Regions from separate parts of the Eubacterium sp. AF34-35BH genome, predicted to be linked through region 2. Evidence: predicted binding sites of a transcription regulator. Region 2 holds the regulator's gene; each other region holds the start of a gene.
The links. The regulator Rex, encoded in region 2, represses fermentation and respiration genes when NADH is low (regulators of the CRP and FNR family bind a similar motif). The targets are predictions, from matches to a motif close to ATTGTTAANNNNTTAACAAT.
Positions count from the first base shown of each region.

Region 1: the regulator Rex is predicted to act here: its motif matches at 2,133-2,152, upstream of fucO (lactaldehyde reductase).
Region 3: the regulator Rex is predicted to act here: its motif matches at 1,760-1,779, upstream of DWZ69_RS04005 (acetyl-CoA C-acetyltransferase).
Region 4: the regulator Rex is predicted to act here: its motif matches at 1,316-1,335, upstream of gap (type I glyceraldehyde-3-phosphate dehydrogenase).

Region 1 is NZ_QUDZ01000002.1:43,548-46,767, forward strand. It holds gene DWZ69_RS02230 (Precorrin-6B methylase 2) at 1-709, opposite strand, end outside; gene fucO (lactaldehyde reductase) at 892-2,040, opposite strand; gene nth (endonuclease III) at 2,217-2,849, shown strand; gene DWZ69_RS02245 (Ig-like domain-containing protein) at 2,941-3,220, opposite strand, start outside.
Region 2 is NZ_QUDZ01000004.1:62,326-65,545, forward strand. It holds gene DWZ69_RS05435 (ABC-F family ATP-binding cassette domain-containing protein) at 1-1,476, opposite strand, end outside; gene DWZ69_RS05440 (redox-sensing transcriptional repressor Rex) at 1,626-2,264, shown strand; gene DWZ69_RS05445 (NAD(P)H-hydrate dehydratase) at 2,278-3,220, shown strand, end outside.
Region 3 is NZ_QUDZ01000003.1:72,903-76,122, reverse strand. It holds gene DWZ69_RS04015 (branched-chain amino acid aminotransferase) at 1-607, shown strand, start outside; gene DWZ69_RS04010 (DUF975 family protein) at 859-1,701, shown strand; gene DWZ69_RS04005 (acetyl-CoA C-acetyltransferase) at 1,824-3,008, shown strand; gene DWZ69_RS04000 (enoyl-CoA hydratase-related protein) at 3,124-3,220, shown strand, end outside.
Region 4 is NZ_QUDZ01000003.1:45,115-48,334, reverse strand. It holds gene DWZ69_RS03895 (cysteine desulfurase family protein) at 1-374, shown strand, start outside; gene DWZ69_RS03890 (histidinol-phosphatase HisJ family protein) at 432-1,199, opposite strand; gene gap (type I glyceraldehyde-3-phosphate dehydrogenase) at 1,452-2,468, shown strand; gene DWZ69_RS03880 (phosphoglycerate kinase) at 2,591-3,220, shown strand, end outside.

The DNA.
Region 1 (3,220 bases), on a different contig from region 2:
TTATAATATCATCCTCAATATGTTCTTTAGTTGCAACAATAAAAGCAATTCTTGGTGTTGGCAGATTCTTTAATGTTTCCTCTTTCAAATCAGAGATAATCTCAATGTTATGTACACCAAATTTGTCCACATTTTCTTCCATTGTTCTGTATGAACCTGCATCTCTTTCATCAGCAATAATAACGCCTTCATAAGCAACCATTGAGGATTCGATAGCTATACTTTCTGAATTTACCATTAACGCTACATCACTTACGTCTAATTCCAACTTATTCATAATTACTGAACGGATTTCGTGACCAACGTATTTTACAGTTCCCATTGAAAAATTATCATTCTTCATACCGAAAATCATTGATTCTCTTGTATTTTCATTAACTATAAAAATAACTGTTGGGCCTGAAATTCCATCATCCATTAAGTCGCTTACCTTACAGTGTTTCATTTCTGATGGTTCATAGCCTGTACCATAGTACATTTCATAATCACCATATCCTGCTTCCCAACATTTATATAACATATTGCTGTGTGTTTCATCTGCAAAAATTAAAATCATTTTGTGTGTAGCGATTGTTGCCAAAATGTTACGTCTTTTTCCACATGTGTTTAACATTTTAATTTTTTCAGGACTAACTTCCTTCAAATCAGCTACATACTCCATCCACTTCAACATTTGGGATGTTGTAAATTGTACTTTGTTATTTTCCATTATGTTCCTCTTTCTATTGCCTTGTCTTTTATGTAATTTCATTTAACCATCAACATGCAACTCTTTCTCATTTTTCGAAGAAGAGTTGCATGTAATGCTTCCTGTTCACTCACTACCTTATGGTAAAAATTATATTTACTTCTGCCCTCTATACTATTAAGGTCCAATAATGAGTCGCGAAATTATAATAATGACTTATATAATTCCTTAATTTCTTCTACAGATGTATCTCTTGGATTGCCCGGTCTGCATGCATCATCATAAGCTGACTGTGCTAAGAAATCTAAATCTTTTGGATCTACAATTTCCTTTAAGTCTACTGGAATTCCTACATCCTTTGATAACTGTTTTACAGCATCAATTGCTGCTTTTCTGTATTCTTCAACAGACATTTTTTCAGTTCCTTCAACGCCCATTGCTGCTGCAATATATTTATACTTGTCGCCTGTAGCTTCTGCATTATATTCCATTACAGTTGGCAAAATAATGGCATTTGCAACACCATGTGGTGTATCATAAACAGCGCCTAAAGGATGTGCCATTGAATGAACTATTCCTAAACCTACATTTGAAAATCCCATACCGGCAACGTACTGACCAAGAGCCATACCTTCTCTTCCTTCAGGTGTGTTTTCTACTGCCCCTCTTAAACTCTTTGATATAATTTCAATTGCCTTAAGATGCATCATGTCGGTCATTTCCCAAGCAGCCTTTGTTGTAAAGCCTTCAATTGCATGTGTTAATGCGTCCATTCCTGTAGCTGCTGTAAGTCCTTTTGGCATTGATGACATCATGTCCGGATCAATAAACGCAACAACCGGTATGTCGTGTGGGTCTACACAAACCATCTTTCTATTCTTTTCAGTATCAGTGATTACATAATTAATTGTAACTTCTGCTGCTGTTCCTGCTGTTGTTGGTACCGCAAAAGTAGGTACAGCCGGCTTAGTTGTAGGTGCCACGCCCTCTAAGCTTACAACATCTGCAAAATCAGGGTTATTAATAATAATTCCTATAGCTTTTGCTGTGTCCATTGATGAACCGCCACCAATGGCAATTATGTAATCCGCACCTGATTTCTTAAATGCTTCAACACCTGTTTTTACATTTTCAACTGTTGGATTTGGCTTGATGTTAGAATAAACTTCGTATACTAAATTTGCTCCTTCCAAAACATCTAAAACCTTCTTTGTTACACCAAACTTAATTAAGTCCGGGTCTGAACAAACAAATGCTTTTGCAAAGCCTCTTCCTTTTGCTTCTGTAGCTATCTCGCCAATAGCTCCTGCTCCGTGATAAGATGTTTCATTTAAAATAATTCTATTTACCATATATACTCCTTTCCGTGACTAAAAATCACTATGGTACGTTCTTTTTTATAAATATAATTATAACACTCTTTTTAAATAAAAAAACTAAAAATACTGTGAAATATTTATTAAAGCTATGGTATAATTCAATGTACAAAAACAAGATTTATATATTTATTTTCACAAAGGATTTTATTATGAAAAAAAAAGATTTAGCTTTAGAAGTTATTAAAAGATTAGAAAAAGAATACCCTGATGCTGATTGCACTCTTGATTACAACGATGCCTGGAAGCTGTTAATTAGCGTTAGACTAGCTGCACAATGCACCGATGAACGTGTCAACAAAATCGTGCCGGCTCTTTACGAAAAATATCCAACTATTGAAGCCGTTGCCGATGCACCCGTTGAAGAGATAGAAAAAATAGTTAGACCTTGTGGTCTTGGCAAAAGTAAAGCAAGAGATATTAGTCTTTGCATGAAAATGCTAAAAGATGAATTTGACTGCAAAGTGCCTGACAATATGAAGGATCTTTTAAAATTACCAGGTGTAGGAAGAAAAAGTGCTAATTTGATTATGGGTGATGTTTTTGGAGAACCTGCAATCGTTACAGACACACACTGCATTAGATTATGTAATAGAATTGGACTTGTAAATGGAATTAAAGAACCTAAAAAAGTAGAAATGGAACTATGGAAGATTATTCCTCCTGAAAAAGGAAGTGATTTTTGTCACAGACTTGTTTACCACGGAAGAGAAGTCTGTACAGCTAGAACAACACCTCATTGCGAAAGATGTTGCCTTGAAGATATTTGTAAGAAAAACATATAATTTATTATTTGTTAATTAAGATTAACATAAAAAGGAATGCCCTTTTAACCTTATGGTTTTAGGACATTCCCTTTTTTATATATAAAGGAGTCTACTTTACAATAATTACAATCTTTGCTTTTTTCTTATTATAAGTCTTTGCTGTAACTACTGTCTTTCCTTTCTTAATAGCAGTAATTCTTCCCTTCTTGTCAATCTTAACAATCTTCTTGTTCTGAACTTTGAAGGTTACTTTACCTGCACTATTTTTAGAAAGTTTCACTTTAAGTTTCTTCTTTTTGCCCTTTTTGATTTCAATTGACTGAGCCTTAAACTTAACGTATTTTGGTGCTTTCTTCACAGTAATATTGCAAATTGCTGTTGCTCCTTCA
Region 2 (3,220 bases):
TGTTCCTGTATAATTATTTATTGCATTTTCCAAAATTTCTTTTGAAGCCATATCCAAATGGTTTGTGGGTTCGTCCAAAATAATAAGATTAGCTTCCGATAACATTAATTTTGCAAGGGAAAGGCGTCCTTTTTCACCACCACTTAAATCTGATACACGCTTGAAAACATCTTCGCCTGTAAACATAAAAGCAGCCAGAGTGTTTCGGATTTTTGTATTAGTCATATTTGGATATGAATTTGCTATTTCTTCAAATAAAGTATTTTCATCTGTAAGATTGTGTTGTTCCTGGTCATAATATCCAATATGTACATTTGTGCCCAACTTAATCATACCTGAGTCTGCATCAACTAAGCCGTTTATTATTTTTAATATAGTGGTTTTTCCTGTGCCGTTATCACCAATAATTGCTACATGTTCACCACGTTTTATTTCAAAACTTATATTCTTAAAAAGAAGAGTATTATAAGATTTTTCAAGGTTCTCAACAGACAAAACATCGTTTCCACTGACAATGTCAGGCTCCAATTTAATGGTCATGTTATTTTTTAACTCTTCAGGCTTTTCAATTAGATCCATTTTTTCTAATTGCTTTTCACGGCTTTCTGCACGCTTATAAAATTTTTCCTGTTTGTAAGAGCGAAGTTTGGCAATAACTTCTTCCTGATGTTTGATTTCACTTTGCTGTTTTAAATAGGCATTCATTGTAGCAACTCTTAATTCCTGTTTTTTTACAGCAAAGTCAGAATAGTTACCACTGTATACATGTGCTTTATGGTTTTCAATTTCTATAACTTTAGAAACTATCTTGTCTAAAAAGTAGCGGTCATGGGCGATTATTAAAACAGCCCCGTTATAGTTAAGCAAATATGTTTCCAACCATTTAATTGAATTTAAATCAAGGTGGTTAGTAGGCTCGTCCAACATAATAATATCAGGTTTTTCTAACAAAAGTTTGCAAAGGGCAACACGAGTTTTCTGACCACCTGAAAGATTACCAACAGACTTATTAAAATCATCTTCCGTAAATCCAAGACCTTTTATTACACCCTCAATTTCACTTTTGTATGAATAGCCATTTAATAATTGAAAACGATGTTCCAGGTTAGTGTAAGTTTCTATTAATTTAGAAAGTTCATCACCTGAAACCTTTGCCATTTCTTTCTCGTATTCCAAAAGTTTTTGTTCCATGTCAATTAAGTTCTGTTTAACAGATTTTACTTCTTCGTAAATAGTAGTGTCTGAACCTAAATCCTGATACTGGGCAAGGTAACCGATAGTTTTATCCTTGCCAATAATAACGTTTCCGTCATCAGGTGAAAGTTCCCCCATTATAATCTTCATAATGGTAGATTTTCCGGCACCGTTATTTCCAACAATGGCTGCTTTTTCATTATCATTTATGAAAAAAGAGCAGTCATTTAAAATTGTTTCAACACCGTATGATTTGCTTATATGATTACATGATAATATCATGAGAATCCTCCTGTTTAATTGAATTTCACTAATTAACTAGTTTATCATAAAATGCTGAAATTTAAAACAAAATATAGAATGACAAATATTTGACAATATTTTGCTATATCCTTATAATTAACCATATATATATAAGGTAGGAGAATGTGATGAATAAAATCTCAAAAGCGGTAGTTTCAAGACTACCACGTTATTATAGATATTTAGATGAGTTAAAAGCTCAAAACATCGAAAGAATCTCGTCAAAAGAGCTAAGTCAGATGATGAATGTTACAGCATCCCAGATTAGACAGGACTTAAATAATTTTGGTGGTTTCGGTCAGCAGGGATATGGGTATAATGTACAATATCTTTATGACGAAATAGGAAAGTTACTTGGTCTTAATGTACCCCACAAAATGGTTATTGTAGGAGCAGGAAATTTAGGTCAGGCGATTGCTAATTATGGCAACTTCAGAAACAGAGGCTTTGAAATAACAGCATTGTTTGACAAAAATCCTGATTTAATTGGTAAGAAAACACAGAATGCGGAAATTTTAGATATTTCTACACTTTATGATTATGTTAAGGAAAATAATGTTGAAATTGTTGCGTTAACATTACCAAAAGGACCGGCTAAGGAAGTTGCTGAAAAATTAGTAGAATGTGGAGTAAAGGCTTTTTGGAACTTTGCTCATACAGATTTAGGCTTTGGCGGTGACATTTTAGTTGAAAATGTTCATTTGTCTGAAAGTTTAATGAAGCTTACATATAGAATATCAGAAAAGAATAAACAGGAGAGTTTATAGATAGGAGTGGCCTATGAAAAATATTCTTACAAGCAGTGAAATGAAAAAAGTTGATACTGAAACAATTGAAAGAATCGGGATTCCGGGAATTGTTTTAATGGAAAGAGCGGCCTTAAGTGTTGCTTCTTTAATTATGGAAAATGAGCCGGTAACAAAAACTGTTCAGGTTATAGCCGGTGTAGGAAATAACGGGGCAGATGGTCTTGCTATATGTAGAATGCTTTATTTGAAAGGCTACAATACATGTACATGCGTTATTGGTGACATTAATAAGGCAACAGAGGATTTTAAAACACAGCTTAGAATAAATGAAAATCTTGGCATAAGTATTGTTGAAGATTTTGCTGATTGCGATATTTTTGTTGATGCAATTTTTGGCGTTGGTTTATCCAGAGAAGTAGAAGGTAAGTATAAGGATGCCGTTGAATATATAAATAATCAAAGGGCAAAAGTTTATGCAGTCGACATTCCATCAGGCATTGATGGAAGTACAGGAGAAGTTCTTGGAGTCGCGATTAAGGCGGACTATACCGTGACTTTCGGCTTTCATAAAGTTGGTACAGTATTGTATCCGGGAGCAGATTATTGTGGGAAAGTCATTGTAAGTGATATTGGATATGAATCATGGGAAAACAGTGATTTTATAAAATATGCTACAAGAGAAGATTTAAAATATCTGCCAAGAAGAATTAATTATTCTTATAAGGGTAATTACGGTAAGGTTTTAATTATTGCAGGCAGCAAAGAGATTTCAGGTGCCGCGGCACTGTCCGCTTTGGCTGCTTTTAAAACAGGTGCAGGTATGGTTCGCATATTTACACACGAAAATAACAGAAATATTTTAGGGAAGCTTTTACCGGAAGCAATGATTAATACTTATACAATTGATAAATTTGATATTAAGTCATTACAGGCAGCAATTAAGTGGTGCGATGTAATAGCAGTAGGTCCCGGAA
Region 3 (3,220 bases), on a different contig from region 2:
GCCTGCAGAAGAATATCAGTTTAGAGTTCTTACAACACCTGTAGGACCTTACTTTAAAGGCGGTGCAAAGCCAATTACAATTAAGGTTAGTGATTTTGATAGAGCAGCTCCTCATGGAACAGGACATATCAAAGCAGGTCTTAACTATGCAATGAGCTTACATGCAATTGTTACTGCACATGCAGAAGGTTTTGATGAGAACATGTACCTTGATGCAGCAACAAGAACAAAGGTAGAAGAAACAGGTGGTGCAAACTTCATTTTCGTAACAAAAGATAATAAAGTTGTTACTCCAAAGTCAAATAGTATTTTACCTTCAATTACACGTCGTTCAATTATGTATGTTGCAAAAGAATATCTTGGACTTGAAGTTGAAGAAAGAGAAGTATTCATCGATGAAGTTAAAGATTTTGCAGAATGTGGTTTATGTGGAACAGCAGCAGTTATTTCACCTGTTGGTAAGATCGTAAATCATGGCGAAGAAATCTGCTTCCCAAGTGGAATGGATGAAATGGGACCTATTACAAAGAAATTATATGAAACATTAACAGGTATCCAGATGGGCAGAATTGAAGCTCCAGAAGGCTGGTTAGTAGAAATTAAGTAATGACAATAAAAAGTCCGCTTATGTAACAGTAGGCGGGCTTATTTATTAATTGGGATTTCAAAGAAATCACAATTAATAAATAACGTTCCACTAGGGATGCACACTGGCGCAAAGGGAAAAATGTTGCTGAAGCAACATGCGCTCGATGCGTAGAATGTCACAAGGGACATTCTTAGTTATATAATTGGGATTTTTTAAAAACCCCAATTAATTTGTTGTAGCTATTACTATTATGAAGGAGAAAAATATATATGTGGACAAGAGCAGAATTAAAAAGTACAGCCAGACAGATACTACAGAAGAATTACTGGAGTGCGGTACTTGTAACTTTGATATTATCCATTGTTATTGGCAATTTTAGTTTTGGAACATCAGTTAATTTTAATGACGTAACAGATTACATAACTAACACGGGAAATTCTATATTAACAGACAACTCTTATATGGAATATACAGATCAAAGTGCGAATTTACAGTTTAATATTTTAAGAACAAGATTACTGGGAATTATAAAAAATATTTCATACACACAGATTTCCATGGTGTTAATACTTGGAATAATCATTTTCCTCGCAGGTCTCGCTTTAGCTTTCTTAGTTTTTGCGCAGTTAGAGGTTGGCTGTAAGAGATGGTTAATTAAAAACAGAACAGTGAATCCTCAATTTAGTGAAATGACAGAAGGGTTCAGAAATGGGTATTTAAACATTGCAAAAACAATGTTTTTAAAATCATTATATACATCATTATGGTCACTGTTATTTATTATACCCGGTATAGTTAAAATGTACGAATACAGAATGATACCATATTTGCTCGCTGAAAATCCTAATATGAGTTCCAGCGAAGCTTTTAGAAGAAGCAGACAAATGATGATGGGAAATAAAATGAATGCGTTTGTCCTTGACTTATCATTTATTGGTTGGAATATTTTGGCATCATTTACATGTGGTATACTTAACATATTCTATGTTGTACCATATAAATATTTAACAGATGTAGAATTGTACGTGACTCTATGTGGTTATCCTAAGCACAATAATCAGCAACAGCATGATAATTTTAATACAAATTATGACAGTTACGAAGAAGTTTAGAAAAAAGTCACTTTTTGGAAACAAAATTCGATTATTATACTAGACAAAGGAATTATAATTTGTTAAAATTATAACAAAGTTGAAAATCTTTTTAAAAATTATATATATGGAGGATTAATATTATGTCAAAAAAAGTAGTTATTGCAGGCGCATGTCGTACAGCAATCGGTAAGATGGGTGGAGCTTTAAGCACAACTCCAGCACCAGTTTTAGGATCTATTGTTATTGAAGAAGCTCTTAAGAGAGCAGGCGTACCAAAGGACGCTGTTGATCACGTATACATGGGATGCGTTATCCAGGCTGGTCTTGGACAGAACGTAGCTCGTCAGGCTTCAATCAAGGCAGGTCTTCCAATTGAAACACCAGCAGTTACAGTAAACGTTGTTTGTGGTTCAGGTCTTAACTGTGTAAACATGGCTGCACAGATGATTAAAGCAGGAGATGCTGATATTGTTGTTGCAGGTGGTATGGAAAATATGTCAATGGCACCATACGCACTTCCAAAGGCAAGATTTGGTTACAGAATGAACAATGGTACAATCATTGATACAATGGTAAATGATGCTTTAACAGATGCATTCAACAACTACCACATGATGATTACTGCTGAAAACGTAGCTGAACAGTGGGGAATCTCAAGAGAAGAATTAGATGAATTCTCAGCAAACTCACAGCAGAAATGCGAAAAGGCTATGGCTGACGGTAAGTTCAAAGATGAAATCGTACCTGTTGTTGTTAAGAATAGAAAGGGCGATATCGTTGTAGATACAGATGAAGGACCAAGAGCTGGTACAACAGCTGAATCACTTGGTAAATTGAGATGCTGTTCAGGAAAGCCTGATGGTGTTATTACAGCAGGAAATGCTTCAGGTATTAACGATGGAGCTGCAGCAGTTGTAGTTATGAGTGAAGAAAAAGCTAAAGAATTAGGTGTTACACCTATGGCTACATTTGTTGGCGGAGCACTTGGTGGTGTTGCACCTGAAATCATGGGTGTTGGACCAGTTGCTTCAACAAAGAAAGTTATGGAAAAAACTGGCTTAACAGTTGATGATATGGACTTAATCGAAGCTAACGAAGCTTTCGCAGCACAGTCAGTAGCAGTTGCTAGAGACTTAAAGTTCGATATGAGCAAAGTAAACGTAAACGGTGGTGCTATCGCACTTGGACATCCGGTAGGAGCTTCAGGTTGCCGTATCCTTGTTACATTACTTCATGAAATGCAGAAGAGAGATGCTAAGAAGGGTCTCGCTACTTTATGTATCGGTGGCGGAATGGGTTGCTCAACAATCGTTGAAAGAGACTAATTGAATACATAAAAAGCTGGTGGCAATTTTTTACTACCAGCTTTTAGTGTGTTTTTCTACCATAAGAGTTTATCCAAACTCTTAATACAATTATAATTTTTTAAGGAGAAGTGATATGGAATTTATTACTTATGAACAGGATGGATTTGTTGGAGTAATTACAATCAACCGTCCAAAGGCATTAAATGCATTAAACAGCCAGGTTCTTGATG
Region 4 (3,220 bases), on a different contig from region 2:
AAAGATTGGAAAAAGAGAGCAGACTTAGAGATTATCTAATTAACAGAATGTTAAGAGAAATTCCATACGTGAGATTAAACGGCCATCAGATAAAACGACTACCGGGAAATGCTAATTTTACAATAGCAGGAATTGATGGAACATCACTTGTAATACTAATGGATAATGAAGGTGTGTGTATTTCTGCCGGTTCAGCATGTTCTTCTTCATCAGATAAGCCGTCTCATGTTATAACCGCAATTGGCGTATCGGATAAATTTGCATACGGAACCATTAGAATTACATTATCCTACGAAAACACAAAAGAAGAGATTGATTACACAGTAAATAAACTGAAAGAAAATATTTTGAAAATGAGAAAAGCGGGAAATTAGAAAAGGAGCTGTGCGCCGGTGATTAGATATCTTTAAGGCGACAGCTCTATGTTTAAATTAAAGCGTAAATATTTTTAAATCAAAAGAATTAGCAATTTCGTATGCTTTATCAAAACCGTAACCAATGTATTCAGCTTTATGAGCGTCAGAACCAAGGGTAACATATTTTCCACCTAATTCCTTATATCTTTTAATAATATCAGTATGTGGATTAAAAAAGTCAAAACCTTTAGATAAGTTAGAAGTGTTAATTTCCAACTTAATGTCTTTTTCTATAATGAATTTTAAAATCTCATCAATAACATCCTGGTAATCACGTGGTGAATAGTTTGAGTCTCTGTTTGGACTGTATCTTACAACATAGTCTAAATGACCTAAAGTATCAATTTGGCTGAATTCTAATAAGCCTTCCAAAAGAGTTTTAAAATAAAGTTCAAAAGCATCCCTGTCCTGTCTGTTTTTCCAAAAATCTGTATAATATGGGTCCATGTTGTCCACAATATGACAGGAGCCAATTATAAAATCCAACGCTGATGCATTTATAAGCTCCAGGCATTGAGTACCTGTACCTTTCATAAGCCCCAACTCAATGCCTTTAAAAAGTTTAATTTTATTTTTGTATTGTTCTTTTTTTTGAGATAAAACCAAATTATATTTAGGAAGGTCAATAAGAGGAGTTTCGCCTTCAACAGGCCAGTTAAAATCCTCATGGTCGGTTATGACAATTTGGTTCATTTTTAACTCAATTGCTTTTGAAATAATATTGTCGATTTTTTCTTCTGAGTCAAAAGAAAATTTGCTATGAACATGATAATCTGAAAACATAATATTAGTCCTTTTTATTTTTTTGCAAAATTCACGTTAAAATTTAACTTAGAATTTTAAATAAAATATAGCAAAAACAACAATAAAAATCTACAATAACGTTTCATTATCAAAAAATTGACAAAAATTTAACAAAAAACCAAGAAAAACCATAAAAACACCTTGATATTTACAGAGTAATTATGTAAAATAATCAATAGGTTAATGAAAATTAACAATAAAAATTTTAAATTTTTCAGGAGGAAAAATCAAATGGCAGTTAAAGTTGCAATTAACGGATTTGGACGTATTGGACGTCTTGCTTTCAGACAGATGTTTGGTGCTGAAGGTTATGAAGTAGTAGCTATCAACGACTTAACAAGTCCTAAAATGTTAGCTCACTTATTAAAGTATGATTCATCACAGGGTAAATATGAAAAGGCTGATACAGTTTCAGCTACAGAAGATTCTATCATCGTTGATGGTAAGGAAATCAAGATTTATGCAGAAGCTGATGCTTCAAATTGCCCTTGGGGAGAATTAAACGTAGACGTAGTATTAGAATGTACAGGATTCTATACATCAAAGGACAAAGCACAGGCTCATATCAAAGCTGGTGCTCGTAAGGTTGTTATTTCAGCTCCAGCTGGAAATGATCTTCCTACAATCGTTTACAATACAAACCACAATACATTAAAGCCAGAAGATACAATTATCTCAGCTGCTTCATGTACAACAAACTGTTTAGCACCTATGGCTGATGCTCTTAACAAGTACGCTCCAATCCAGAGTGGTATCATGTTAACAATTCATGCTTACACAGGTGATCAGATGACTCTTGATGGCCCTCAGAGAAAGGGTGACTTAAGAAGATCAAGAGCTGCTGCAGTTAACATCGTTCCTAACTCAACAGGTGCTGCAAAAGCTATCGGATTAGTAATTCCAGAATTAAACGGAAAATTAATCGGATCTGCACAGAGAGTTCCAGTTCCAACAGGATCAACAACAGTTCTTACTGCTGTAGTTAAAGGAAAAGATATCACAGTTGAAGGTATCAACGCAGCTATGAAGGCAGCTTCAAACGAATCATACGGATACAATGAAGACGAAATCGTTTCTTCAGATATCGTAGGTATGAGATATGGTTCATTATTTGATGCTACACAGACAATGGTATCAAAGGTTGACGAAGACACATATGAAGTACAGGTTGTTTCATGGTATGACAATGAAAATTCATACACAAGCCAGATGGTTAGAACAATCAAATACTTCTCAGAACTTGCATAAGTTTAAGAATATTAAGATCCAAAAGGGTCCGGCTTTAATGGGCCGGGCCCTTTGTCTATGTATGGGCTTTTAGTTTATACAGTATGGATTTTTAAATATGAAAATTAGAAAGGAAAGTTAATATGCTTAACAAAAAATCAGTTGATGATATCAATGTAAAAGGATTAAAGGTATTAGTTCGTTGTGATTTCAACGTACCTTTAAAGGAAGGCGTTATTACTGATGAAAACCGTCTTGTAGCAGCTCTTCCAACAATCAAAAAATTAATTAATGATGGTGGTAAGGTTATCCTTTGCTCACATCTTGGAAAGCCAAAGGGAGAACCAAAGCCTGAATTATCACTTGCACCAGTTGCAGTAAGACTTTCAGAATTATTAGGACAGGAAGTTAAGTTTGCAGCAGATGATAATGTTGTAGGTGAAAATGCAAAAGCAGCAGTAGCAGCTATGCAGGATGGTGACGTAGTATTACTTCAGAATACACGTTATAGAGCAGAAGAAACAAAGAACGGAGAAGCTTTCTCAAAAGAACTTGCTTCACTTTGTGATGTATTTGTAAATGATGCATTTGGTACAGCTCATAGAGCACATTGTTCAAACGTTGGTGTAACAGAATATGTTGACACAGCAGTAGTTGGTTACTTAATGCAGAAGGAAATTGATTTCTTAGGAAATGCAGTAAACAATCCTGTAAGACCTTTCGTAGCTATTCTTGGTGGTGCTAAGGTTGCTGACAAATTAAATGTTATCAAT